Regions from separate parts of the Pedobacter sp. CG_S7 genome, predicted to be linked through region 2. Evidence: riboswitches for the same ligand, from Rfam matches in the RefSeq annotation. Region 2 holds a riboswitch; each other region holds the start of a gene.
What was found. A riboswitch is a leader RNA that binds a small molecule or an ion and turns the genes downstream of it on or off. The one in region 2 is predicted to bind cobalamin.

Region 1 (9,893 bases), on a different contig from region 2:
GAAATCTCTAAAGGAGTTTTTTCAGTTTTTTGTGCATAAGACATGGTTGTAAAGGTAAATGCGGAAAGCGAGAGAAAAGCTTTTAATTTCATAGTAAAGCGGTTTAGGTTGAAAAGGTTTTAAAAATGTTTATAGAGAAGTTTCACGGTCGTACTCTAAGCCTGTAGTCGAGACCACTAAAGTTCCCTGAGAATATTTTTCATTATGCTGACTAGCATCCAAACCAGCTTCTTCTTCTTCAGAAGTTACACGGATAGGTTGAATAAGATTGATAACTTTAAAAACCAGGAAGGCCATTACGAAACTGAATAAGACCACAATGACTACACCTTTTAACTGTGTGAAAAAGAATTCCGGATTTCCATAAAACAGGCCATCAACACCCGCAGCATTGACAGTTTTTGTAGCGAAAACACCTGTCAATAACATACCAACAATACCACCAACACCATGACAAGGAAAAACATCTAATGTATCATCAAGACTGGTTTTCGATTTCCACACAACGGCAAGGTTAGAAATTACAGCGGCAATGGCACCAATAAATATACTGGAAGGGATAGATACAAATCCGGCACCAGGTGTAATGGCAACCAAACCTACTACAGCACCGATACAAAAGCCTAAAACTGAAGGCTTTTTGCCGCGTAATACATCAAAAAACATCCAGGCAAGTCCAGCAGCACCAGCAGCAATATTTGTAGTTGCAAAAGCAGAAACCGCCAAACTGTTAGCACCAAGAGCAGAACCAGCATTGAAACCAAACCAGCCAAACCAAAGTAAGCCAGTGCCAATAAGTACATAAGGAATATTTGCAGGAGGTATTTCTTGGTGATCCTGGTGAACTTTTCTACGCTTTAACACTAAAGCACCAGCTAAAGCAGCCATACCAGCAGAAATGTGTACCACCGTTCCTCCGGCAAAATCAAGCACTCCCATTTTGAATAAGAAGCCATCAGGATGCCATGTCCAGTGTGCTAAAGGAGAGTAGATAAAAATAGCAAACAATACTATAAACAAGATATAAGAAGTAAAACGTATCCTTTCAGCAACGGCACCAACCACCAAACCCGGTGTAATAATGGCAAACATTAATTGAAATAAAGCAAATAAAGTTAAAGGAATAGTGGGAGCACCAGCCCATGACGCTCCAGAATTAACATTTTGGAAAAAGGCAAAAGTTAAAGGATTTCCAATAATTCCGTTAATACTATCACCAAAAGCTAAACTAAAGCCAACAGTTACCCACAACACCGTAATTATACCCGCAGCTACAACACTTTTAATCATGGTAGATAAAACATTTTTGCGATGCACCATACCTCCATAGAAAAAAGCGAGGCCGGGAGTCATTAAAAAGACCAATGCTGTTGCTGTAAGAACCCAAGCAATGTCAGCAGGACTATACTCTCCTATATCATAATTAGGCGAAAGTGGAACAAAGAGCGCTACAATTGCCACAATTAACAAAATTGCGAATGGCGCATACTGTTTTAAGGGTATCGACTTCATATTTGATTTGATTTTAAAGGTTTATATTCTATTATTTGATTGATTTTCTAAAAATAGCAATAAAAAATCAATAAAATCACATATTTATAACAAAAAATTTACAATTCACCTAAAACAAATACAAAAAACACTAAAATAACACCATAAAATCAATAAAACAGGTTAAAAAAACATAATATAGAAGCATAATTTTAATATAAATTAGAAATTAATAATTATTACGGATAAATTTCTAATTCATATCTTTAAGGCATGAAAGCCTATCACTTAAATTTCAATCAGCAGTTACCTATTTCTTTAAAAGAAGCATGGGATTTTTTCTCTACGCCACTAAATTTGGCGAAAATTACTCCTCCAGAAATGGCATTTACGGTAACGTCAGACTTAAAAACAGCGGAAAAGATGTACCCAGGGATGATTATAACTTATAAAGTATCGCCCTTAACAGGCATAAAGTTAAATTGGATGACAGAAATTACCCAAGTAAAAGAAGGAGAGTATTTTATTGACGAGCAGCGTTTTGGCCCTTATCAGTTTTGGCACCACCAGCACCACTTTAAAGCGATACCCGGTGGCGTAGAAATGAATGACATACTGACATACGGTCTACCTTTCGGTATATTAGGACAAATGGCAAACCAACTCTTTGTTGCCAATAAGCTACAAGAGGTTTTTTCGTTCAGAAATCAAAAAGTAATAGAAATATTTGGGGAAATGCAATTATAATGAATACAAAGAACCTTGAATAACACCCCTGCGCTCAATTTCCTTATCAATATAGGTCTGAATAGCAGATTTATTCATGCCCCAATTAGGTGCGATAAGCAAATCCCAATCAGAAATACCAAACAAACGCTGAATAACAATATCAGGACGCAATAAAGGAATCAATTTACACAACAAATCGGTGTATTCTTCCAATGTAAATAATTTAAAAGGCTCTTTTTTGAATTTAGCCCCCATAATAGAACCCTCTACAACATGCAGGTGGTGGAATTTCACAAATTTAATTTGCGGAAAACGGTTAATTTCATGGATATAACCCAACATCATTTCTTCAGTTTCCCAAGGGAAGCCAAAAATGGTATGCACACAGAGGTCAAGTTTTGAATTTTCGAGAAGTTTTACAGCCGCTACAAACTCACCATGACTACAGCCACGGTTAATTTGATCAAGTGTTTCATCATAGATAGATTCCATTCCCATCTCTAAATCAACATCAAAGCGATCGGCATAACTTTCCAGCAAAGCCACTTTTTCGGCATCAATGCAATCAGGACGCGTACCAACTGAAAAGCCAACAACATCTTCAGGATTAATGGACAAGGCTTCGTCATACATCATTTTCAAATAATGCACAGGGGCATAGGTATTGGTATTGGGCTGGAAATAAACAATAAATTTATCTGCTTTATAAAAACTTTTCCCACGCACCATTCCCTGTTCCAGCTGCTCGCGCACTGTAGGTAATTTTCTGGAAAGTTCAGGAGTAAAAGAATCTACATTACAATAGGTGCAGCCTCCATATCCTTTACTTCCATCACGATTCGGACAGGTAAAACCGCCATCTACAATCACTTTAAATACACGCTGTCCCGCATATTTTTTTTTCAAATGCGTACCGTAATTATTGTACCCCTTTATGCCTAAATCTAATAGAGTTCCCAAATGCTAATATTTTGATGCAAAAATACATAAAAAAAACCAGCCCCTTAACACAACGCTTCCTCCGGCAAAACTTAATTAACCGGAATCAAAAAAAAATGTCTATTTTTAAAAAACAAACTAACCCACTATGGACCATCCAAACAGAAGGAAATTTATTGGAACTGCCGCAATACTTGTTACAAGTGCTGCAGCGGTAGCAGCATCACCACTTATGACTATAGAAAAAAAACACCCTATTGTACATCATGTGTTCTTTTGGCTTAAAAACCCAGATTCAAAGGAAGACCGTGATCAGCTCATTGCAGGCATAAAAGCCCTTTCAAAAATAAATACCATAAAAGGATTGCATGTAGGTATAGTTGCAGACACAGAAAAACGTGATGTAATAGACCAAAGCTGGAGTGTTTCCGAATTAATCTTTTTCGACGACCTTGCAGGACAAGCCGTTTACCAAAACCACCCTTTACACCTGGAATTTATAAAAAATTGCAGCCTCCTATGGACAAAGGTTGTAGTTTATGATGTTGCTGAAGCCTAATAGCGTTTTCAAACGCCAAGGCTCATCAGCCACATTAACCGCATAAACAACCTCCGCAACGTCTGTTTCGGCAACGGCCCTTAACAGTAAAAGTTGTGTTTCAAGTAATGGAAAAGGGCCGAAATTGATTTGAAGCATTTTCTGCGTTTTATGATCCTTTAACCAAAGGAATTTCTTTCAGCACAGCCAAAAGATAGCCCCAGAATTTTTGAACCGAAGAAATCTGTACACATTCATCTGGAGAATGTGCCCCATGGATGGTGGGACCGAAAGAAATCATGTCCATACCAGGTAAATGGGATCCTAAGATACCACATTCCAGTCCTGCGTGGCAAGCCTCAACTTTAGGTTCTTTATCAAATTTTTGCTGGTATAACTTTTTCATGAGCCTTAAAATTTCCGAATCAGGATTTGGTTTCCACCCCGGGTAATCACCACTTTGGGATACCGAACAGCCTATATTTTCAAAAGCAGCGCCAACTGCATTTGCTACATCAGTTTTAGTGCTTTCCACACTGCTTCGTTGCAGGGATTGGGTAATAAATTCACCATTTTTTATGATGACCCGAGCCAGGTTGGTAGAAGTTTCAACCAGGTTACTGATATCCGGACTCATGCGGAAAACCCCATTGGGCACGGCATACAAGACGTTAATAATTTTTACCAATACCGCTTGATCTACAACCATGTCCGGCAGCAGACATTCCTTAACGGTTATATTTAAAGCAGGTTCTACAGTATGGTACTCCTCTTTCAAAACAGCATCAAAAACACCGATAAAAGCTAGAAAAGCGAGTTTTTGAGCAGCAGGCACCACAACAACCGCTTTAGATTCCCGGGGTATTGCATTTCTTAAACTACCACCATCTATTAAACTAACCTGCAGTGGCAACGTTTTAAGGGCTTCAAATAGCAATCGGTTCATTAACTTGTTGGCATTGCCCCTACCTTTGTGGATATCCATACCTGAATGACCACCCAGCAGCCCTTTCAAGGTAATTTCAAAAGCTATATCCTCTTGATCAACAGCAACCTGTGCATAAGTATAATTGGTATTGGTATCAATGCCACCGGCACAACCAATAGTCAGCTCATCATCCTCTTCGGTATCTAAATTCAATAAAATCGAACCCGAGAAATTAACCGGATCCAACTCTTTAGCACCTGTCATACCCGTTTCTTCATCGATGGTAAACATCGCTTCCAAAGCAGGATGCACAATATCATCGGCGGCCAAAAGCGCCATAATTGTAGCCACGCCAATACCATTATCAGCACCTAAAGTGGTACCACGCGCCCTTACCCAATCGCCATCAACAATCATGTCGATACCCTGGGTATCAAAATCGAAATCCGTATCCCCGTTTTTTTGATGCACCATATCCAGGTGAGCTTGTAAGACTACCGTTTCACGGTTTTTCATACCCAGGCTTGCCGGTTTTTTAATGACTACATTTCCCGCAGCATCCTGTAAATTTTCTAAACCTAACCCTTCACCAAAAGCCCTTATAAAGGCAATAACCCGCTCTTCTTTTTTCGAAGCGCGAGGCACTGCGTTTAAATTGGCAAAATTACGCCAAAGTTGCTGAGGTTCTAAATTGCTGATGTCAATTGCCGTCATAATTGATGTTTTTTGTGTGATTAACAATCGCTTAAATTAAGCATAATTGAAGAGATAAAACAAATGCAGTTTAGCTTAACCTATGGCAGGACCAAAACCGGACCTTATAGGGAGCTGATAGGGACCTCGTTCGGGAAATCCGGTAGCAGGTCCCTATCAGCTCCCTGCCAGGCTGAGCCCTGGTAACTTCCACTCCTTAGCCAAACATTAACTTATTTTAAAATAAACAGCAGAAATATACCTACCTTTGCATTGCTTTTGGTTCCTCCCCTGTTCATTCAGGATGGATTAAAAGGGAATCTGGTGTAATTCCAGAACTGTCCCGCAGCTGTAAGCTCCATTAACTAAGGTATATACTTAGCGTCACTGTTCAACTGTTTGAATGGGAAGACCATACCAAGGGGAGTAAGTCAGAATACCTGCCATCGCATAATATAATTCATAGCTTTCGGGGATTGAAGCTGGAATGAAGATGCCTTTGGTATTTCCATTTTCAGTATGCTTTATACTGTTTGCTGTGCAGTAGCGCAAGTATGGAAAAACTATTTTTTACAACAATTTTCTTTTTGTTTTCCGTGTATGCTTTTGCACAGAGCGACAGCAGTAATACGCTCAAAGAGGTAAAAGTTTTTACAACGCCCCCACCTAAAGTACAAAGCCTTCAACCCAGCCAACAAATTAATGCCAGCGATTTTAAACGCAATGGTGCTCATAACCTTGCCGATGCCATCAGGAACTTCTCGGGGGTTAATATTAAAGATTATGGCGGCATTGGCGGTTTAAAAACCGTATCCGTTAGAAGCCTTGGTGCCAACCATACCGGCGTGCAATTTGACGGCATAACCATCAGCGATACACAAAACGGGCAAATTGATCTTGGCAAAATTAACCTCGATAACATTGCTTCCATAACCCTTTACAATGGGCAGCCAGAACTCATACTACAGCCTGCAAGGGCTTACGCATCGGCAAGTATGCTGGTTATTAAAAGCCTCGCCCCAGAATTTACAGAAGAAAAAAACTACCGGCTTAAATTGGGTTTAAAAACAGGTTCATTTGGCTTATTTAATCCATCCTTGCTTTATCAGCAAAAAATAAATAGCAACTGGTCATTAAATTTAAGCAATACCTGGCAAAAAGCACATGGCCGCTATAAATACAAGGTTGATGGCGATGGCTCTGATACTTTAGCCACCCGTACTAATTCAGACTTAAACGTATTTCAAACCGATGCCGCTTTATACTGGAATGGCACCGATAGCAATCGTTTCCAGCTCCGCGCTAATTATGCGCATTCAGACCGTGGTTTGCCAGGAGCAGTGGTTTATTATAATCCTTATACCCATCAGCACTTATGGAACCGAGACCTTACCCTACAAAGCAACTACCAACAGTATTGGAAAAAGGGTTTTGAATTATTACTTAGTGCCAAGTTTTCACATAATTACCTGCGTTACCTTGACCCCGATTACCTCAACGAAATTAGAGAACTCGACCAACGTTTTACACAACTTGAAATTTATGGCTCTGCGGCGCTCTCCTATCACTTGATGAAGAATTGGGAAATTTCTCTGGCTAGCGACCTGGCCTTTAACAAATTAAAGACCAACTTCTACACCTATTCCTATCCTACAAGGTATACCTATTTAAATGTCCTGGCTACAAAATTTAAATTCAATAAATTGCAGCTCCATGCAAACATTTTAAATACCGCTATTAATGAAAAAGTGCAAGTTGGCAGTCCGGCACCGTCAAAAATGATCTGGTCGCCCTCTATTTCTGCCAGCTACGACCTCTTTGAGGATTCCGGTATACAGCTCCGGGCTTTTTATAAAGACATTTTCCGCAACCCTACGTTTAATGACCTTTATTATACCCGCATTGGTAAACGAAATTTAACACCAGAATATACTAAACAGTATAATTTAGGAATCACTTATAGTCAAGCGTACACGAAAGTTATTGATTACCTCAGTTTAACAGCAGACATTTACTATAACAAGGTAAAAGACAAGATTATTGCCATACCTAATAAAGACCTTTTTACCTGGACCATGCTAAATCTAGGTGAGGTAGATATCCGCGGCATTGATGTGAGCGTAAAAACCCAACTTCCTTTAAGCAGGGCAATGAAAATTAGTTTTACAGGTAATTACACTTACCAACAAGCACTAAACACTACAGACCCCACCTCAGCTGTTTACCTTAATCAAATACCTTATACACCAAAGCATAACCTGGCTTTGAATATAGGGTTTCAAAGAGGTGATTTAGGCCTTTTTTACAACCAAATTATTTCTTCCTCCAGGTATTATTTAACTGAAAACCTGCCCGAATATTTTGTTCCCGGATTCTCCGTAAGTGACTTATCTATTCACTATCAGCTAAAATTAAAACAATTGCCTGTTGGCCTATCAGCAGAAATCAATAACCTCTACAATCAGTCTTATGCCTTTATCAGAAGTTTCCCCATGCCGGGCCGCTCTTTCAGGTTTACTTTTCAAATAACAATTTAATAAATAAAACATGAAACCATTCAAACAAAATTATTTAATTGGCCTTTTACTGGCTGTAGGCATCCTTGGTGCTTGTAAAAAAAATGATGCCATAGTTATCGAACCTGAAATTCCAAAAGCAGAACGCAGAGGTTTATATGTTTTGAACGAAGGGATAATGAATTCAAATAATAGCACCCTTACTTATTATAATTACGAAAACCATGCATTGATTGCAGATCAGTTTTCTACTGTGAATGGCCGTGGACTAGGAGATACGGGGAACGACATAAAACTTTATGGATCGAAAATGTATATCGTGGTTAATGTGTCAAGTACACTAGAAATTATTAACCATAAAACCGGTCTTTCGATCAAAAAAATAGACCTCAAAGATGGTACTACCGGAAGACTACCACGGTACATTGTTTTCAATAAAAACAAAGCTTATATTTCTAGTTACGATGGTACTATTGCAGTTTTAGATACAGCTTCTTTAGCCATCGAAAAATACATTAAAGTTGGCCGTAACCCCGAGCAAATGGCTATTGCAAACGGAAAATTATATGTTGCCAATAGCGGGGGACTAGATTATCCAAATTACGACAATACGGTTTCTGTAGTAGACTTAGCGACGATGACAGAAATAAAAAAAATTACTGTGGTTGAAAACCCAGGAGGAGTTGTTGCAGATCAGTATGGAGATGTTTATGTGCTTTCTACTGGAAATTATGAAACCGTCCAATCAAGTTTGGCTACCATAGACAGCAAGACAGATTTAGTTAAAACCCAGGTAGATTTTAGTGGTGGATCGATGGTGGTAAATGGAGACTTTATGTATGTAACTGCTACTGGCAGTAAGATTAAGGTATTTAACACGAAAACAGAAAAGATGGAGAAAGAAAATTTCATCAGCGATGGAACTAAATTCACTTATATGTATGGTATTGCCGTGGATGAGTTAACAGGTGAAGTTTTTGTAACAGATGCAAAAGATTTTATCACCAGCGGAGAGGTTTTTTGTTTCGATAAAGATGGAAATAAAAAATATAGTATTAAAACAGGTCTTTTACCTAATAACATAGTTTTTGTTAATAAATAAAGAGTAACAGTTTCTTCGTGCAAAAGCACGAAGAAACTGTTTTTATAAATACTATAGCAAATGCCAATTCACGAAGCGTTAAAACAGAAAATAGATTTTAAAACTAAACCATTGGGTGCTTTAGGGCAATTAGAAGACCTGGCCATGCAAATTGGTGCGGTTCAAAATACCTTAACACCCAAGCTTATCAAGCCTGCGATTTTAGTTTTTGCTGCTGATCATGGTATTGCCGAGGCAGGCGTGAGTGCTTACCCTGCCGATGTTACCGTACAAATGGTTTTAAACTTTTTAAAAGGCGGGGCAGCAATTAATGTTTTCTGCAGGCAGCACCAGCTGGCACTACACATTATTGATGCAGGTGTAAATTTTGATTTCACAAAAAACGAGCAGCTTATTGATGCTAAAATTGCCTATGGCACACGCAATTTTCTACATGAAAAAGCAATGACCACAACGCAGTTGCAGCAATGTTTTGAAAAAGGAGGGCAACTGGTAAATGCTATCGCCAATAGTGGCTGTAACATTATTGGCTTTGGCGAAATGGGAATAGGAAATACTTCATCTGCGAGCATGCTCATGAGTTGCTTAACAAATATACCCTTAGAACAATGTGTTGGCAAAGGAACAGGATTAACAGCAGCTGGGTTGCAGCGCAAATTAACCCTCTTGAAGCAGGCGCAAGCAAAGCATGCCAACCCGAAAGATGCAAAGGAAGCTTTAATGTTTTTCGGCGGATTTGAAATTGCGCAAATTTGCGCTGCCATGTTAAATGCTTATGAAAACAACATGTTAATTATGGTGGATGGGTTTATAGCTACCGTAGCTTATTTATGTGCAAAAGAGATTAATAACTTAATTTCTAGTCATGCCATCTTTTGTCACGAAAGCAATGAACAAGGACACCGGCATTTGTTAAGCTATATAGGCGCAAAACCTTTAGTCAATCTAGGTATGCGT
Region 2 (9,893 bases):
AACGTTTTTCCCCGAAACCAGTGGATAAGCAACTTCTTCTGCCTGTTCATCCTCACCAATATATTCTCTGGCTAATAGGGTGTTTCCAACTATCCGATGGGCTGTTATGGGAATACTTTTGAAGTTTGCTTCCTGTCCGTATAACATCTTTTCAAAAATACCGACTTCCTTTACTTTGTCGTTTCTACTGATGACCAGAAAGCTGAAGGTCCGCCCTGGCTTCTTATTACTTAGCTGTAAATGCATGGTACTGGCCATTGGCGTTTGATCTGGCGTTATTAAATAGCCAGCAACACCCATTAACATCATCAACAAGATAAAGAGCATACCGCCAAAGGCAAGCTTATTCTTTTTAAATTTTTTCCAGATTTTTTGCGTAGGACTTTGGTTGCTCTTGCTCATTTCACCATTCTTCCCTTCCAGTTGTACTTTCCAGAATTACCTGCAATGCCAATATAAATAAGGTATACAATATGCATGAGGTTGAGTATCGGTAGCAAAGGTAACAGTTCCCTCCTTTTTGCAAATTTAGTAACATCCCATAAAAATATAAATTCTATCACCATCTTCAGCAACAATTGCAGCAACGCTACTTTAAAAAAAGCTGGATTAAACAATCCTGTAAATAGATTTAAAAGAATGCTCAGGTTAAATAACCATACAAAAACCCCCAGAACGATGATGGATTTATTTTTATACCGTGTACTTTTCGAAGCCCAGCGTTTGCGTTGTTGTATAAATTCAGATATGGTAGGTTTGGCCTGTGTATAGACTAAAGCATCATAATTTTTGAGGAAGCCAATTTTATTGTCGTAACGTACAGCCATTTTGTGGAGCAGCAATTCATCATCGCCGGAAGCCAGATCGTCTATACCTTTAAAACCACCAACTTCATAAAATGCAGCCCTTTCATAAGCCAGGTTGGCACCATTACAGGTAGAAGGCTTCTTATTTCCAATGGTAGAAGCGCCCAAACCGATAAGGTATAAAAATTCTAAGGCTTGTGCGCGTTCAAAAAAGTTTTGCTCTGCAGTATACAGTACCGGGGAAGAAATCATTTTATAATCGTTCTCTTCGTAATAGCTTACAATCGTTTTCAACCAGTTTGGTTGCATCCTGCAATCGGCATCGGTGGTGATGATTAATTTTCCACTGGCATCGCCTATGGCAGTTTCTATAGCTTTCTTTTTATAAGAATTGATGGTTTTTTCTTCCTGCAGGCTAATCAGTTTAATTCTTGGGAAGCTGGAAATGATTTGCCCCGTTTGATCGGTTGAATGGTCGTCTATAAAAATAACCTCCATTAATGCCGGGTCATAATCCTGTGCCAGTAGGTCTGCTATGGTTTTAGCAATTTGATCGGCTTCGTTTCTTGCCGCAACAATGATGCTTACCGTTGTTGTGCCTCGCTTAATTACAGTCTTGTAGTTTTTCAATTGATGCCAACCTCTAATAAAAGACAGTACCACCAACAAATACACGAGCGTTAGAAAGGCAGAAAAATAATTAGCTGCGTTGAGTATTTCCAAAGAAATTGAGTTTAAAAACAAAATATGAGCCTAATATAGCAGGAATTATAATATTTATCAGCCAAATGCTGGCAGTGCAGGCTACAACAGCGGCATTTCTATCAGTTACATATTTAAAAAAGAATAATGCGGTCATACTCCTGATACCTATATCGAATAAATCTAAAGATGGCAGGGCCGATTGTACAAAAAACAGAATACAGACCATCATTACGATATCTGTGGCTTGCAGTTCAGGTACCAGCCAGTAAAACATAACAAAATATTGTGTACTGAAAACAACATACCTTGCCAGGCAAAAGAGCAGGATTTTTGATAATTCCACTTTTTTGTAGCGTGCCAACACTTTATAAAAGCGCTGGTATTTCCTGGTCCACCGGATAGACAATAAAATACGATTCAGCCACTTGATATTGAAATATAAAACGAGAAAGAACAAACAAAAAATTGAGGCAAAGGCACTTAAGGCAAGAAATAACTCTGTGTTGAGCAATTTAAATTGATAGACAAACACGCAGAGTGCTATGGAACCAAATACATTGGTTAAAACGAGCTGCCCAATATTACCCACGGCCATTGCGATTACGCCTATAATGCGTCTTTTAGGGGATAAAAAGAATACCCTGCCGCCGTATTCGCCTAAGCGGTTGGGTGTAAAAATAGCCCAGGTTAAACCACAAAACACAGACTCAATAGATTTCCAGAGACTCAGCTTTTCGATGCTTTGTATGAGTCGCTGCCATTTCATTGCTTCTAAGCCCCAGTTCAGTAACATTAGAAAGCACACAAAAGTCATAACGGTTACAATTTCATAACGGGGTATGGTTTGTAACATCAAAAGAAATTCTTTTAAATCATTATTGCTGCTGAGCTTCAAGTAGATAAACCAAAAGGCAAAGAATACAATTGCAATTTTGAGACTATAAGATAATAGCTTTTTATATGGGGCTGTCAAATTTTTACTTTTACTGTCTGCAAATATGCTTAATATTGTTCTATGTTGGTGGAAAAAAAGGAAAGGGTTATCATGGGAATTGATCCCGGCACGGCTGTAATGGGCTATGGGGTGATTTTGGAAAAGGGGAGCAAGATTGAATTGATCACCATGGGGATAGTGCGCATGGAACACCTGGACGATCATTTTTTGAAACTGCAGCGTATTTTCGAGAAAACAATTGTTTTACTGGAGCAGTATAAACCTGATGTTTTGGCTATCGAGGCCCCATTTTATGGCAAGAATATACAGGTGATGTTAAAATTAGGTCGTGCGCAGGGCATTGCCATGGCAGCGGCCTTATCGAAAAAAATTCCTGTAACAGAATATGCACCGAGAAAAATCAAGCAGTCGATTACTGGTAATGGCAGCGCCGGAAAAGAACAAGTAGCGGCAATGCTGCAACGATTGCTGAATTTTAAGGAAACACCAGAATTTTTAGATGCTACGGATGGTTTGGCGGTGGCTGTTTGTCATTCTTTTCAAAGAGTAGACACCAGTGGTAAGGGTAAGTCTTACTCCGGATGGGAAGCTTTTGCTAAGGATAATAAGAAAAGAGTACAGTAAAAAAAGGTATTGAAATCGAGGTTAACGCAATGTTAACGCAATGGTAACGCAATATTAACGCAATGCTGATACAATCAAACACTGCGTTAACATTGTTTAAAAACCCTGTTATGTTTATTTCAATATTGGAGTAGGTTTCTTGTCATCACCCATCGCCACAAAGGAAAACTCACCAGTTACTGCCTTTTCCCTTAATTCAGAATACATTTGCTCTATGTAAATTTCCACTTTCACTTTCATGCTGGTATTACCGATATGAGACACCATCCCTACCAGTTCAATGATGGTTCCGGCAGGGATTGGTTTTTTAAAATCGATTCTGTCGCTGCTCACTGTAACCATTTTCTGGCGACTAAAACGAGTTGCGGTAATAAAAGCAACTTCATCCATTAAATGCATCGCCGTACCACCAAACAGCGTATCGTAATGATTGGTGGTACTTGGAAATACAGCTTTAAAAATTCTCGTTTCTGAAGCTTTTATTTTTTCTTCTATTGTCATGTTATGATGGTTTTCCTTGTGGGTCTTGTTTAAAAAAGACACAAAATTAAGCTATTGAAATTTCAGTTTTGACAGCTACCCGTAAGGTTTTGGCAGCCTTTACCATTTCAATGAGGGCACTTTTTGTTTCTTCCCAGTGCCTGGTTTTTAATCCGCAATCTGGGTTTACCCATAATTGAGCGTCAGGAATTACTGCCCGTGCTTTTTCTAATAAAAACATCATTTCTTTACTGGAAGGCACCCTTGGCGAATGAATGTCATAAACACCTGGTCCAATTTCATTTGGATAATTAAATGCCGCAAAAGCATCCAGTAATTCCATTTGCGAACGGGAGCATTCAATGGTAATCACATCGGCATCCATATTTGCAATATGCTGAATGATGTCATTAAACTCTGAATAGCACATGTGGGTATGTATTTGCGTGGAATCCTGAACACCGCTGGCTGAGATTTTAAAGGCATTGACCGCCCATTGCAAATAATTTTCCCAATCTGCTTTTCTCAAGGGTAAACCCTCGCGTATGGCCGGTTCATCAATCTGGATAATTTTTATTCCTGCCTTTTCAAGGTCTGCAACCTCATCGCGTATAGCAAAAGCTATTTGTTTACAGGTTTGGGCACGGGGTTGATCGTTTCTAACAAACGACCATTGTAATATGGTTACAGGCCCGGTAAGCATGCCTTTAACCAATTTTGGGGTTAGTGACTGTGCAAATGAAGCCCACTTAACTGTCATTGGTTCCTGGCGGTAAACGTCACCAAATATAATAGGTGGCTTTACGCACCTGCTACCATAGCTTTGTACCCAGCCAAATTTAGTAAATGCAAACCCATCCAGCTTTTCGCCAAAATACTCCACCATATCATTTCGCTCAAATTCGCCATGTACCAATACATCCAGACCTATTTCTTCCTGGAAACGAATGGTGGCTATTGTTTCTTTTTCAATCAGGTCCTGGTATACTGCTGCACTAAGCAGGCCTTTTTTCAACTTTGTTCTCCAACTCCTTACTTCCGGGGTTTGTGGAAATGAACCAATAGTTGTGGTAGGAAAAAGTGGAAGCTGCAGGCTTTGCTGCTGTAAAACCTTTCTGTCATCAAAAGGAAGGTTACGGAGACTATCTTTTGCTGTAGCAGCAGCCACCCTTTGCTGTACGGCTGTTTGATGAATTAAAACAGAAGACCTGCGACTGTTGTTTTCTTCTATATTTTGTTGCAGTTTCGCTTCCAGGCTTTCATTTTTATGGGGATTAACCAGTTTACTTAGGGTAACTACTTCAGTTACTTTTTGTTTGGCGAAGGATAACCACTGTTTTATTTCATCCATTAAGGGCTCATTGGCCGTTTCGAGCGACAAATCACATGGCGAATGGATCAATGAACAAGAAGGGGCTAAGATTACCCTCTCCTCACCTAATTTCTCAACAGCGCTATTAATGAGTTTTAAGGCTTGCTCATAATCAGCTTTCCAAATATTTCTTCCATCTACAACACCAATGGAGAGTTTCATTTGGGAAGGAATTACCTCAAAAACAGCTTCTAATTGTTCCGGACAACGAACCAAATCTACATGTATGGCCTGCACAGGTAATGAAAATGCTAATTCTAAATTATCTCGAAGACCTTCAAAATAAGTCGCCACCATCAATTTAAGGTTTGGAAACAAACGCCTTATTTCTTTATAAACCATTAAAAAGGCTCTTTTCTCGTCTTCGGTTAAGTCCATGGCCAAAAAAGGTTCATCAAACTGTACCCATTCTACATTTCTTGCAGATAATTGCTGTAGCAACTGGATGTATACGGGCAATAAATTTTTGATCAGTGAGATCCTATGAAAGCCGGCTTCTTTCTCTTTCCCTAATAGCAGGTATGTGATTGGGCCTAAAATAACTGGTTTGGTAAAAAGCCCCAGTCTTTTAGCTTCCTCATATTCATCAGCAATCTTAGTTGAAAAAAGTTTAAACTGCTGATCTTTATAGAATTCAGGAACAATATAATGGTAATTGGTATCAAACCATTTGGTCATCTCCATGGCAATGATGTCTAATCCGTCTTTTTGATAACCTCTGGCCATGGCAAAATAAAGATCAATTTCTTTATGAGCCCCATTTAAAATGACTTCGTGGTAACGGGATGGAATTGCACCTACCGTTAAAGACATGTCTAATACCTGGTCGTAAAAGGAAAAATCGTTGGAGGGAATAAGGTCAATGCCTGCTTCTTGCTGCAATAACCAGTTTTGTTTGCGGATTTCCCTGGCTACCTGTTCCAGGTTTTGAAGTGTTGATTTGCCTGACCAATATTGCTCGCAGGCTTTTTTGAGTTCTCTGTTGCTACCAATGCGCGGGTAGCCTAGATTGTTTGTTAGCATTTTAATAACTTTTAAAGATTAATAATCTGTTAAAAGCTCTTTTAGCAGGACTTCGCAATGCGCGCTCATTAAAAAAGAGATAGAATTCGTTATAAACAGGCATCTTTCTCCATAGAGAAATGAATAGCCTATAAAATACATAAAAACCTGACCCCTGCTTCAAATCGCGAAAGCATTGTCAATTCGGTTTAGGCAGGTATCCTGACTTGTAACATTTTTACAAACCTTCCCATTCTTCTTAAGAACAGTGGTTATGATGAGTAAAAACCTTTTGTGTTACTTACAGTTGCGCGACAGTTCGTGATTTACACACGATTCCCTATTAATCTACAATTAAGCAAAACCTTTACCGGTTGATAAAGAAATAAAGTAAAGAACTTATGAGGTCAAATATAGCTTAAAAAATGAATTAACACTTATCGGCCCAATCATAATCTTGCAACTAACGGTCAATACCATTTTGCACACCACAATAGATTAAGCTTTTTCCAATCTTCAGCAATAACCAAAAGAGGCATTTCATTTTTTACAATGAAATGCCTCTTTTTAGTTACAGCTTATATAAAATTAAGCTGCTAGTATTTTAAATACTGCTTTACAGCAGATAAATGCACCTACAAGTAAAATAACCCAAGAAACAATGGATAAGATCATTGAATCACCTGCAAAACGAAGGAACACACCAACCATACTGGCAATGATACCAATAACTAATAATTGATAGATAGCGTTTTGATTTGCTCTTTGCATGCTTTCTGTATTGTGTTTTGGTGTCTGATCCATAATATTTTTCTAATTAATGCACAAAAATAATTATTAATTCCTTAATAAGGCATAATCCTTAATAAGTTTTTAAAGCTTTGATCCTTTGTTCTGCTTTTTCATTTTCTTTCAAGTCTTTTCCCTGATAAAATTGCTTCTCCCAATCGCCGTACATAGGGTTTGGGAACACAATATACTTGGTTCCAAACAATTGCTGCGCACGGTCTACTTCTACTTTGGTGTTTTTATTTTCCCTGTAAAACACATTAGAAAGATCACTGAGGTTATCACCACACAACAATAAGATGTTATAGTTCTCCATGATGCTTTTTCGGCGGGGCTCTTTATCAGCAGTCGAGCTATTCAAAAGCAAATGTGCCGCATCAGCATTAGGGAAACCAAAACGTTTTAAATTCTTTAGTGTACCCTCCAATTCTGATGTTAACCTGTTGCTCACATAAAACACCTCTACGTTAAAACGGGCAGCAAACTTAAGAAAGCCCAATGCGCCAGGTATAGTATCTGCAATGCCTTTACTAGTCCAGTTTACCCAATCTTCCTGGTTATAGCTCAGGCCTTTTTGAAGTTCCTTACCCTGAAACGGAGAGTTATCTAAAACAGTTTCATCGATATCTACCACTACACAATTTCGTTTCAGGGTATCTGCAGTTTTCAACTGTTCTAACAACGACAAGCGGGCGAAGTTGAAGGCCTGAAAGGTCAATGCCCGCATTTCACCTGAATGCTGTTGCCATAAAACAGCATTGGTATAATCCCTGAAGCCTGTTTTATTGTTTTTCTGTGCTAATATGCCCAGCGGTAAAAGTAGGGTGATGAAACTAAAGCTCAGAAATCTTTTCATGTTTTAATTTTATTTCAAAATTTATAATCGCCAGTTTGGGCGGTACTGATATACAAAAAGCCTTTATCCGCATGGATAAAGGCTTTTTGTATAATGCTATTTAATTATCCATTTAGGGCTGCAGCACCACTCACAATCTCTGAAAGTTCTGTGGTAATGGCTGCCTGACGAGCCTGGTTGTACGAAAGTTTTAAGGCTTTTAACAAGTCGCCAGCATTTTCTGTTGCTTTATCCATCGAAGTCATCCTTGCACCGTGTTCTGATGCATGTGAATCTAACAATGCTTTAAACAACTGAATTTTGATCGACTTAGGAATCAATTGTTCTACAATTTCTTCTTTAGAAGGCTCCAGGATATAATCTGTATTGGTAGTGATCGCTGCAGTAGTTTCTGCCTTTGGAAGAGGCAATAATTGTTCTGTTGTAACAATCTGCATTGCTGCATTTTTAAAGCGGTTGTAAATAACCTCTACTTTATCAAAATCCCCTTTTTGAAATCCAGCCATGATGGCATCAGTAATTTTAGTTACATTTTCAAAGGTAAGAGCAGCATATACTTCGTTATTGTTTCCAATGACATTGTAATTGCGTTTTTCGAAAAAATCCTGAGATTTCTTACCGATGGCCACAATACTTACATTTCCGTTTTTAAACTGCTCGCTATATTTTTCAGCGATCAAATTATTTGCAGCTTTAATTACGTTCATGTTAAAAGCACCTGCCAACCCACGGTTTGAGGCTACTACTACAATTAACACCTTATTAGGCTCACGTTCCTGAGTGTAGGGTGAGGAAGATCCTTCCAGACTAGCAGAAAGATTTCCTAAGATCTCTTTAAGTTTTGTAGCGTAGGGACGTAATTGTATAATAGCATTGGTGGCACGTTTTAACTTAGCAGCCGAAACCATTTTCATGGCTTTGGTAATCTGCTGTGTAGATTGTACCGACGCTATACGTATTCTTACTTCTTTTAAATTAGCCATTCTTTTTTAATCTTCTGCCAGAGTAAATTAGTATTTACCTACTAGTTCTTTAGCTACTGTTTCTAATACACCAGTAACGCTATCATCCAATTTACCTGCTTTTAAAGCACTTAAAGTTTCAGGGTGACGTAATTCTAACTGTTGTAGATATTCTGCTTCAAATTCTCTAACTTTTTTTACAGGAACTGTACGCATTAAGTTTTTTGTACCGATGTATACAATCGCAACTTGTTTCTCTACTGTTAATGGAGAGAACTGTCCTTGTTTCAAAATCTCCACGTTACGTGCTCCTTTATCTAAAACAGATTTCGTTGCCGCATCAAGGTCTGAACCGAATTTAGAGAAAGCCTCTAATTCACGGTATTGTGCCTGGTCTAATTTTAATGTACCAGCAACCTTTTTCATTGACTTGATTTGTGCATTACCTCCTACACGTGATACCGAGATACCAACGTTTATAGCCGGACGAACACCTGCGTTAAACAAATTAGATTCTAAGAAGATCTGTCCGTCTGTAATTGAAATTACATTGGTTGGAATATAAGCAGAAACGTCACCAGCCTGTGTTTCAATAATTGGCAATGCCGTTAATGAACCACCACCTTTTACGATACCTTTCAACGATTCTGGTAAATCGTTCATTGACTGAGCAATGTCATCATTCTGGTTGATTTTTGCAGCACGCTCTAACAAACGGCTGTGAAGGTAGAAAACGTCTCCTGGATAAGCTTCACGACCTGGTGGGCGACGAAGTAACAAAGAAACCTCACGGTAGGCTACTGCTTGTTTAGATAAATCATCATAAACAATTAAAGCAGGGCGACCAGTATCACGGAAGTATTCGCCAATCGCAGCACCTGAGAAAGGAGCATAAAATTGTAAAGGAGCAGGGTCTGCCGCTGAAGCGGAAACAACAACTGTATAAGCCATTGCACCATGTTCTTCTAATGTACGAACAACGTTTGCTACAGTACTTGCTTTTTGACCACAAGCAACATATATACATAAAACAGGATTTCCTGCTTCGTAAAATTCTTTTTGATTGATAATGGTATCAATACAAACGGCAGATTTACCAGTTTGACGGTCGCCAATTACCAACTCACGCTGACCACGACCAATTGGAATCATTGCATCAATAGCTTTGATACCTGTTTGCAATGGCTCATTAACCGGCTGACGGTAAATTACACCTGGTGCTTTACGCTCGATCGGCATTTCGTAAGTCTGGCCTATAATAGGTCCTTTACCATCGATAGGCTCGCCCATTGTATTAACTACACGGCCTAACATACCTTCACCAACTTTAATAGAGGCAATC
Region 3 (9,893 bases), on a different contig from region 2:
CAATCATGTTGAGGGCAAGAATTACCGGCAAGCCTAAATCGGCAACCTGCGTGTACAACAACAGGTTTCTTCGCAGGTTAGTGGCGTCGGCCACTAAAATAATGAGTTCAGGGTGACTAGGGTTATGCTGATCAGCAAGAACCTGGAACACAATACTCTCATCACTACTTTTCGGGTATAAACTATATGTACCTGGAAGATCTACGATCTCCGCCTGTTGCTGGTTAGGAAGTTTACAATAGCCAACCTTCTTATCTACAGTAATTCCAGGAAAGTTTCCTATTTTCTGGTTTAGTCCGGTTAATAAGTTAAACAGTGTTGATTTTCCTGTATTAGGGTTACCAACTAAGGCAATTTTAATATCAATAGCCAAATCCTTTTTATGAGATGATGATCACTGATGCTTCTTCTTTACGCAAACAAAGCTGATAACCAGCTACACGTATGGCCATAGGGTCACCAAGTGGTGCAAAACGCTCTACTTCAACAACTTCTCCAGGCAGACAACCCATCTCCATTAATTTTACTGACATTTCAAGATCTGTAAATGCTACAATAGTTCCTTGTTCTCCCTTACTTAATTGCGATAGTTTCATTGTACTAAGTTTGAGCGCAATTTAGCCTTTATTTATAACTAATCCAAATAAAGAAATGACTTCCTATAGTCTCATTCTCATCCGCTGTCCGCCACCACGTTGCTTACTATTTTCTCCAGGCATATTTTTTCCTCCCATACGATTTAAGGAGTAAGTAAAGGAAAGCATGAAATAGCGCTTCAACACATTGTAGTTTAGATCTGTAATGGTGTTATTGCTAGAGGTACGAATAATCCCTTGATTTTGGTTCAGGATATCATTTACAGCAAACTTAAAAGTTCCTCTATTTTTAAGGAACTGTTTACTGATATAAGAATTGAACAATACATATTTAGTATCAAATGCAGCCCCTCTGCCGGTATTCTGGAAATAATCAACATCGGCAGCGATACGCACCTCACCCGGAAAAAGGTAACTGATATCGATTGTTGGGTTCATGGTATAATAAGTGGTGTTCTGATTAGGGTTAGCAGAGTAAGTACTTCTGTTCAGGGTACCATTAATACCCGCAGTAAAATCGAACTTATCAAAGGAAGACACTAATTTATAGCCATTGGTTAGACTGTAATCATTAGAAATATTTTCGATGGAATTGGTAAGGTTAACTCCTCGGCCATAAGAACCCCTCAGGTTAATATTCAGGTTTAATTTATTACCCGGAATAATTGGAAGCCCCAGCGAAGAGCCTGCATTTAAATTATATACCCCCTTAACGTTTATAGGTAAGATGGCAATTTTACCATTCCTGGTGGTATCAGCATCATTGGTAATCAGCATGCTGTTATTACCAAAAGCATTTAAGGTTTGATTGGCGTTGATATACAAGAAAAAAGAGCGATAATTAGAAAAGTCAAAATTGTTATATACAATATTCAAATTATTGGTAAATGAAGGTTTAAGGTTCGGATTACCAATGGGGATGCTTTGCGTATTGGAGTTGTCTGGAATAGGTTGAATTTGCGAGATACTTGGTTGCTGTGTGTTACCACGGTAATTGATCCTGATGCGCTTGCTATTGCTAAAGGTATAGCGGAACTGTGCACTTGGTGTAAGGTTATAGATATTCTGTTTAATTACCATACCGGTAGTTATGTTATCATTTTTTCGATCTGTATTTTGAACAGCCAAACCAGCATTCCAAGTGTATTTCTTTTCTGTCTTATTAAAACTGAACCCTAGCGAATTGGTTAAGGTTGTATTTTCATAGGTATTAGTAAAAGTATCATCAATCTGGTCATACCTGGAAGTAATGGGGTTAAAGTTATAGGTAAATCGTTGTGATTCGCTAAAGTTATAACGGTTTTCATAATTTAATTCCAAACTAAAAGTTTTCGATAAAGGTTCGGTATAGACTAACCTGGAGTGGTTACCGAATGAATTGCTTTTGGTATCGTTAAACTGGTTGGTAAATTCCTGTGCAGTTCCCGCAGCATTGGTCGTATAGTTTTGTATATCATTGAAATTTTCTGAATTACTATCGTTCCAATTGGTATTTACGTTTAAAGACAAGGTTCTGCCGAGGCGAAGGAATTTTCTTCTTAACAACACGTTATTCCTTAAAGAAGGAGAAGTAGACTTGGTTGTATAAGCCTGTTTACCTACAGTTTGTGAATTATTGAACACATTAGTGTAATCACTGTTACGGATACCATTCGATTCGGTAAAAGTGAAGTTTGGCTGTATTTTAATGGTCGTAGCCGAATCGATTTTAGTATCTATCATGAAGTTAAAACGGTGATTCAGTCTCTCAGTCGTACTTTTTAAGTGGTTAGCAAAAGTTGTTGTTGTATTACCAAGTAAGTTTTGTCTGAAGCTGTTTTGTTCGTTGAACAAGGAAGTTTTATTAAAAAAGTAACTGGCGTTGATTTCCGTTTTATTCTTAAAGATATTGGCATAATTTAAACCTGCTGCATTAGTAGTGGTAATACCCTGAGGCGAACCATTGCCACCGCCGCCTTGTCTGCCTCTGCCACCACCTTCACCAAAGTTTTGCTTGTTAACATTGTTAAACTGTGCCACAACAGACATTTGTTCATCATTATTAAACTTATTGATATTTACGTTCACATCATAACGGTCGTCGGAGCCATAGCCTATATTAGAATTACCAAAAACACCGTTTTTTCTATCTTTTTTAGTGATGATATTGATAATTTTCTCCCTATTACCATCATCAATTCCTGTAAATTGCGCTTGTTCCGACAATTGATCAATCACCTGGATTTTGTCGATCATATCTGCAGGCAGGTTTTTTGTGGCCAATAGCGGGTCATTTCCAAAAAACTCCTTTCCATCCACTTTAATTCTGGTAATAGTTTCTCCCTGTGCTTTGATAGAGCCGTCTTTGGCCACTTCTACACCGGGTAACCTCTTCAGCACATCTTCTACTACCGCATTTTCGCGCACTTTAAAGGAGCCGGCATTAAATTCTATAGTATCTTTTTTTACAACTACCGGGGGCACTTCTCCAATTATTTCTACTGTATTTAAATCCAGACCAGAATTTTCCATACTTACGGCGCCCAAATCAACACGACTACCGGCTAAGGAAACGGTAAAATCTTTGGTTACACTTTGCAAGCCCAGGTAAGCTACATACAAACGGTAATTACCAGGCGCTAATCCTTTAAATTCAAAACCACCATCGGTAGCAGTATTGGCACTTCCAACTACACTAGAGTCCTTCAGACTTTTTACAGCTACAGTAGCATAATCAATGGGAAGCTTGTCTTTAGCATTTACGATGGTTCCTGTTGCAGATCCATTGTTATTCTGGCCAAAGGCCATAGTAGCGAACATCATTACTCCTAAAAGTAACAAGCCTGGGGTAAAAATTCTCGTCATAACGTAATGATTGCAGTTAATCAAATGTATAGACTAGCCTTGAGGAGAATAGATTAGTGTAGCCTGTTTATTTTAAAGTAACATTCTTAATACAAGCGAATATTTATTTTTTACTATAATCGGCAACATGGAGCAATACATAACTAAATACCCCCATCAATACGCCAATCATATCACACCAAAAATCCCACCACTCCGCAGAGCGGTAACTGAAGAAAAACAGTTGGACCAATTCGATTCCCCCACCAATAGATGCAGTAATTAAAATAATCTTGAAAATTGTTAAGATACTAAAACTGTAATTATGTTGGTACCTGATTTTACCAAAAAAGAGCAATACGGTAAGCACATAAAAAAACCCGAGGTGCACCAGCTTATCAAAACCTTTAAAAAAAACGCCAGTGCTTTCCGAGCCTGGCGTTTTCATAAAACAAAGTATTGAAATGAGTATGGTCCAGGCAATTGCCCAGCCCTGATACTTTAATCCTTTTAAATAACTCATTAATTAAGCGCCAACTAAAGATTTATAGGCAGCTGCATCAAGCAAATCATTTACATTAGCCGCATCAGCTAAAGTAACTTTAACCATCCATCCAGCACCATAAGGATCTGAATTCACTAACTCAGGGTTATCATTTAAAGCAGGGTTAACCTCTAAAACAGTTCCAGTAACGGGCATAAACAAATCAGAAACAGTTTTCACGGCTTCAACAGTTCCAAAAACATCGTCTTTATTAACTACTTCACCCAGGGTATTGATGTCGATATAAACGATATCACCTAATTCGCGCTGAGCAAAATCAGTAATTCCAAGGTAAGCTTCGTCGCCTTCCACTCTAATCCATTCGTGGTCTTTAGTGTATTTTAATTCTGATGGAAAATTCATATGTACTTAATTAGTTAATTGTCAATAATTTAAACCTATTTAACAAAAGTCTTGCACTCAAATTTGCCCAACTTTAAACAGAGTGCTAATTTAACACTATTTGTATTATTTACGACAAATAATATTAATCAAGATGTGATATGTTCAAATAACATGGAAATTAAAGTTTACCTGTTCATGAAACCATCATTATAAAATTTCATTTAAAATAGTTCGCAATTATTTCATACGTTTGCATCGCTTTGGTTTCTGGTTATATTAACCAGGATTAAAAGGGAATATGGTGAAAATCCGTAACTGTCCCGCAGCTGTAAGCTCTATAACGATATCCAAATCATCGCCACTGTTCAAAATAACAAAAGAATGGGAAGGCAGGAACATCGGGAGTAAGTCAGAAGACCTGCCATAAGTTTTAAAATTTCATAGCTTTCGGGGATTGAAGCTTGACATGAATACTTTTTATTTGAGTTCATTTCATTAATCTACTGTTTGCTGTGGGTATAAACTCACAACAAAATGACTAAAATATTTCTGGGCATACTATGCCCCAGTACTTCTTTCCATTTCCTCCTGTATCTTATTCCAGAAAGTTTACTGTAAAAATTAATTGCATTAGTTTATAATAATCTTTGAACAAATAAAAAACAATTACATGAACATTAAAAATTACCTAACAACAGTTCTTTTACTTACCGTATTGCTTGCAGGTTGTAAAAAAGACAAAGAAGTACTTCCAGAAGTTACATTTTCTATCGCTGAAGATGTAGTAGCGACAACAGTAAATACGAAAATCACATTTAAGGCTGCTGCTTCGAATGAAAAAGCGATTCAGCATGAATGGAGACTTAATAATGAGGTTAAAAGCACAAATGAAAGTTATGAATTTACACCCACTAAATCAGGCAAATATATCATAGGGTACACGGCATCAAATGCTGCAGGAACATTTACTCGTCAATATACAGTAAATGCAAGCGCCCCAATTAAACCTATTACCCCTGAAAGTAGTTTATACGTAACAAAACTTATTGAATATTTACCTGCTCCGGGGCAGTTCATTAACAAAGCTCCCGGAAATAGGATCAGTGCGGAAAGCATTCTTGGAAAAAAAGGTATGGTAACTTTAGGCGCATGGGGCGGATATATTGTGCTTGGTTTTGACCATACCGTCATCAATCAGCTAGATAAAGAAGATATTATCATTTACGGAAATGCGGGTCTTACCAATGCAGAACCTGGCATTGTATGGGTTATGCAGGATGAAAACGGGAATGGTATTGCAGATGACACCTGGTATGAAATTGCAGGAAGTGAATTTGGAAAAGACGGCTATATACGCAACTATGAAGTTACCTATACCAAACCAAATCCGGCAACAGCTAAAGTAGCGTGGAAAGACAATAAAGGAAATTCAGGGTTTGTGGAAACCAATGTGTATCATAAACAATCTTATTTCCCAGAGTGGGCAACAGATGTGTATACATTAAAAGGAACTTTACTCCCATCAAGAAATATTAATATGACTAGCCCAACGAATATCACCAGTGCTCCATTTGGATGGGGCTATGCAGATAACACCGCTGGTGGAGATAAAATCGATATTGCAAATGCCATAGATAAGGAAGGAAAGAAAATTAACCTGGAAGGTATCGACTTCATTAAGATACAGACTAGTATCCAAGCGAATATGGGTTGGCTAGGAGAATTTTCTACTGAGGTATTAGGGGTAGCAGATATGAATTTAAGATAGCCATCTTTGGTTTTAGTTTAACGTCATTCTTAAACTAAAACCAAAATTACTAAAAGAAGTATTAAAGGTTTGGGAAGTATAAGGCTGAGTAAGGTTAGAATCATAGAAAACCTTCACGTTAAAACGCTGGTTTAAAATGTAATCTACACTGGGCCTAAAAGTAATATTTTTAGCCCCTGCCGAAACTTCCCCCTCTAACACATCAGCCCTGTAAATAATCGTTTTATTATCCCGTAATGCAATATCCAACTTGATGTCCATGTTATTGTCCATTTTCAACTCCTTAAACATTCCAAATGGAAACCTAAACTTATTCGTACGGTAGCCGAGGCCAAAAATCATATTATTTTCATTTAACTGTGCCAGCTGACTATTAGACAAACTTAAACCTAGCAATCGGGTTTTTCCAATTTCAAAATTTGCTGTTAGGTTGTTCTTTAACCTCGCATCCACTCCTATTAATGGAGAAAATTGCTCTGCAATGGTTACTTGTGAATATTGATAAAAAGGAAGAAAATTCTCATTAACATCCCTGCTGCTCACATGTCCATCGTTTTCAGCATATTTCAACAAAGAATTAAACCCATTAACAGTATATACCGAGCGGTAACTATGACGGAGGTCTATGGATTTAAAACTTTCCTGCAGAAATCCAATGCGGCTTAGACCGCTATAATTAATTCTCCAGTTTGGAAGTGGAATTTTAGGCAAAGCATTTAAGCTCGATGACTTTGAATCCTTCCCCGTATAAGCGGCTAAAAAAGCGGCAATCACCACATCCTGTGCCTCTTTTTGATAACCATCAGCAAAGCCAGCCACTAAGCCATTCGAATTAGGATTACCTGCACCTAAGCGCTGTGATATCACCTGCCTGTTGCTCATGAATTTTTGGTAAACATTAGACAACAAGTCGCTCTTTTTATCGGAGAAAGCTGTGCGCAGTGTGATGAAAGTTATACTATAATCACCGGTAGTAGTAGGACTCAACTGATCAAAAGCACCGCTAAAACTACTGTAACGAAAATTAGAAGCATAATTGAGGGTTTGATTTTTGTTGGCCGTGAGGGTAATCCGCAAGTCACGAATAGGTTCCAGCGTACTGGTCAGACCAAAATCTTCCCTTAGAGTGTTGATGTAAAGTTGAGATTGCAAAGTATCCATGGTGATCCAGCCACCTTTAATAGCCAGCTGACTGATGTCTCTTTGGCTGCCAAAGACAAAACCCAAACCCGGGGCACCGCTCATTTCATCTATTCCAAAAAACTGGGTTTTAGGGAGGTAGCCCGGCAAAAAGATGCCTTTGGTTTGTGTATAAGCCCCATTGATCGTTTTTACACTCGTTAACAAGTTTATTAAAATGTTTTTTGCACCCCTATTTTTAATGCTTTCATTGCGCCGCAGCAATCCAAACTGACTATAAAGGCTACTCAGGTTTAAAGTAGGGTTCATCTGCAGCGTTCTTGAATTTTGAATCCTATTACCCAAATTCAGGTTAGGGTCTTTTAATGAAGCCAAAGGTTCTGTTTGCCAATTAAAATTAGTACCATAACGGGTGGCCACATTTACCCAACTCATTCCAGGTACCTTATTTAAAGGAAGGTTGTAAGTAATATTCAGGTTATGGTTATAATCCGTAGTACGACCCAGCCGCTGCAGGTTTTGCCAAACGGTATCTCTTTTTAAACCATTGATCTTGCCATCAGGTTCATCAATAATCGAATAATTGGTGGCATCAAAATCAAGGGTTAACGAACGTGTCAGGTTCCAGGAAATTCCATATACCCTAGTCACTAAAAAGTTCTTATTAAAAGTGGTATTAATTGGAATGCCATTACCCGGACTATTATCGCGTAAAGTGTTCTCCGAATAATAACGGTCTAACTCTATTCTGAAATTTATTGCCGAGGGCAACAAACTGAAGTTTATATCCCTCAACAGTGCCAGTGTATTTGATTTAATAATTTTCTCAAAGGGACTGATCAGGTTTGGCTGCGACGAATAGTTATAAGCCATAGAACCACGGTAACTGCGCTGAATGGCATTCTCGTTCATAAAATCCCGGTGTGCATATTTGGTATAGGCATAGCTGGCGCTCAGGTTTTCCACATCCCAGAGTTGTGGTTTCTTATCAGGATCCGTTCTTTCTTTCCTTACATTGGTAAAATTAATACTATTGCGGGTAGTATAATCCTGTGCATAATCTAAAATGGCTTTTTTCTCTTCCTTTGTTGCTCCAATTAAAGTATTTTTAAGTTCAATATCCGGCATTAATGGATCATATTGTGGGGTGCTGACCTGGTTGGAGTAACTTAGGAAAACCGGTATTTTCAATCCTGTTCGCTGTGGGAAAAACTTACCCAGCTCCATGCTGGAGGAAACATCAAAGAAGGCATTGTCTGTTCGGTTTCGCTCGCTTACCCTTTTCTCCATAGAGCCAAAGCCAATAGTAGATTTGGTGCCAGAAATATTAACCTCCGCAAAATCTGCCAGACGGGCATTCATGCTGGCTGTGGCGGCCCAACCACCGCGTTCATCAAATTCTGTTAAGCGCAATTCATTAAACCAAACCTGTGCATGTTTATCCAATCCGTCATCATTTCCTGAATTTACCAGCGTGCGCATCCGGTTTTTAACGCCAAGCATATACACCCGAACCTTACTTTTATCTGGCTGTCCTTTTACCGTAATCGTGTTATTGCCATCCCTGTAAATATAGGGGATGTTAGCAGGCCACAGTTGTCCGTTAGACATTGTAGCACTGTTACGTGCAAGTTTTGCTTTCTGAAACAACTCCAGGTCAATATCCATTTTATTCTGGACAGGCCAAATCGCATAAGGGTTATTTGTACCCGTAACAGTAACCACCAGTGGTTGTGCATATTCATAATAATTATCCTGGTTATCAGTACCGATCCTTATAAAAGCCTCTAGGTCTCCATCGTTCAACAACGTATTGCCTTCTGCTTCTACATGGACATACATTTGCAGGCGTTTATAAGACCTAAAATCATTAAGGGCAGTTTTAAATGCTGCACGGCCATAACCATCGCGCAAATTCTTCACGGTAAGGGTCAATGACTGTTCATTTTGCTTCGTTTCACTCCTTACATTGTTGTAATCCCGCTCTCTTTCTATGCCCGGAGGGACTACATAAGGAATAGGAAGCCGTTTACCATTTTCTTCAATATTGATTGTGGCCACAGCAAGGGTTGAATTATCCGGACTAACGGTAGCAAGCGCAGGATCTGCAATTATTTTATCCGCTTCATTTGCTGCATTGTATTGGCGCCACTCCCCTTTTACCAATTGTATTTTTGCGAAACGCAAGACCGTAGTATCTGCGAAATCTGTCATAAATAACCTGATAAACCGGATAGATTTAAAATCCTGTATACTGCCAAGGCGCTGTTCATATTCTGCCAAAGGAATGCGCAGTTGGTACCAATTGACTGAAGAGGTTTGCCCGTTGAGCAATTTCACCTGCGAAGTGACTTTATCCGTTACATATTTTTTACCCACCACCAAATCTGCTGGCCGCATGGAGATTTTATACTGGAAATACGTGTCAGACTGTGTCATGTTATTATCGCGGTTCACATCTTCCCCATCCGGCAAAGATGTTGAGGCCGATTGCTCCACACCAAAATCTTGCATAGACTGCTCGGCGGTTTTAGAATTACCTTCGGTTCCATTATAACGTGCATAGCGTTTTAAAATCCCTGCACGTTGCTGATCCAAAGCAGCGCCCCTGAAATAGGCATAATCATCTGAAGAAGGATCATTATCGATAACCGCCGCCGCTTCAGCATTTAGCTGT

Region 1: linked by a shared signal. The riboswitch ahead of AAKU52_RS01800 (TonB-dependent receptor plug domain-containing protein) and the one ahead of metE (5-methyltetrahydropteroyltriglutamate--homocysteine S-methyltransferase) in region 2 are both predicted to bind cobalamin.
Region 3: linked by a shared signal. The riboswitch ahead of AAKU52_RS03540 (PKD-like domain-containing protein) and the one ahead of metE (5-methyltetrahydropteroyltriglutamate--homocysteine S-methyltransferase) in region 2 are both predicted to bind cobalamin.

What each region holds. Positions count from the first base shown of each region.
Region 1 is NZ_JBEONS010000001.1:395,656-405,548, reverse strand. Features, by position in the region: gene AAKU52_RS01830 (outer membrane beta-barrel protein) at 1-92, opposite strand, end outside; gene AAKU52_RS01825 (ammonium transporter) at 130-1,512, opposite strand; gene AAKU52_RS01820 (SRPBCC family protein) at 1,765-2,238, shown strand; gene mnmL (tRNA modification radical SAM protein MnmL/YtqA) at 2,233-3,180, opposite strand; gene AAKU52_RS01810 (Dabb family protein) at 3,308-3,718, shown strand; gene AAKU52_RS01805 (aminoacyl-histidine dipeptidase) at 3,867-5,339, opposite strand; cobalamin riboswitch at 5,582-5,780, shown strand; gene AAKU52_RS01800 (TonB-dependent receptor plug domain-containing protein) at 5,873-7,855, shown strand; gene AAKU52_RS01795 (DUF5074 domain-containing protein) at 7,866-8,936, shown strand; gene cobT (nicotinate-nucleotide--dimethylbenzimidazole phosphoribosyltransferase) at 8,997-9,893, shown strand, end outside.
Region 2 is NZ_JBEONS010000006.1:91,265-101,157, forward strand. Features, by position in the region: gene AAKU52_RS05650 (ABC transporter permease) at 1-402, opposite strand, end outside; gene AAKU52_RS05655 (glycosyltransferase family 2 protein) at 399-1,529, opposite strand; gene AAKU52_RS05660 (hypothetical protein) at 1,507-2,484, opposite strand; gene ruvC (crossover junction endodeoxyribonuclease RuvC) at 2,527-3,090, shown strand; gene AAKU52_RS05670 (acyl-CoA thioesterase) at 3,205-3,591, opposite strand; gene metE (5-methyltetrahydropteroyltriglutamate--homocysteine S-methyltransferase) at 3,638-5,965, opposite strand; cobalamin riboswitch at 6,140-6,328, opposite strand; gene AAKU52_RS05680 (hypothetical protein) at 6,533-6,748, opposite strand; gene AAKU52_RS05685 (5'-nucleotidase, lipoprotein e(P4) family) at 6,807-7,589, opposite strand; gene atpG (ATP synthase F1 subunit gamma) at 7,694-8,572, opposite strand; gene atpA (F0F1 ATP synthase subunit alpha) at 8,600-9,893, opposite strand, start outside.
Region 3 is NZ_JBEONS010000003.1:139,593-149,485, reverse strand. Features, by position in the region: gene feoB (ferrous iron transport protein B) at 1-373, opposite strand, end outside; gene AAKU52_RS03560 (FeoA family protein) at 381-596, opposite strand; gene AAKU52_RS03555 (outer membrane beta-barrel family protein) at 660-3,440, opposite strand; gene AAKU52_RS03550 (VanZ family protein) at 3,544-3,942, opposite strand; gene gcvH (glycine cleavage system protein GcvH) at 3,946-4,326, opposite strand; cobalamin riboswitch at 4,553-4,748, shown strand; gene AAKU52_RS03540 (PKD-like domain-containing protein) at 4,979-6,076, shown strand; gene sov (T9SS outer membrane translocon Sov/SprA) at 6,089-9,893, opposite strand, start outside.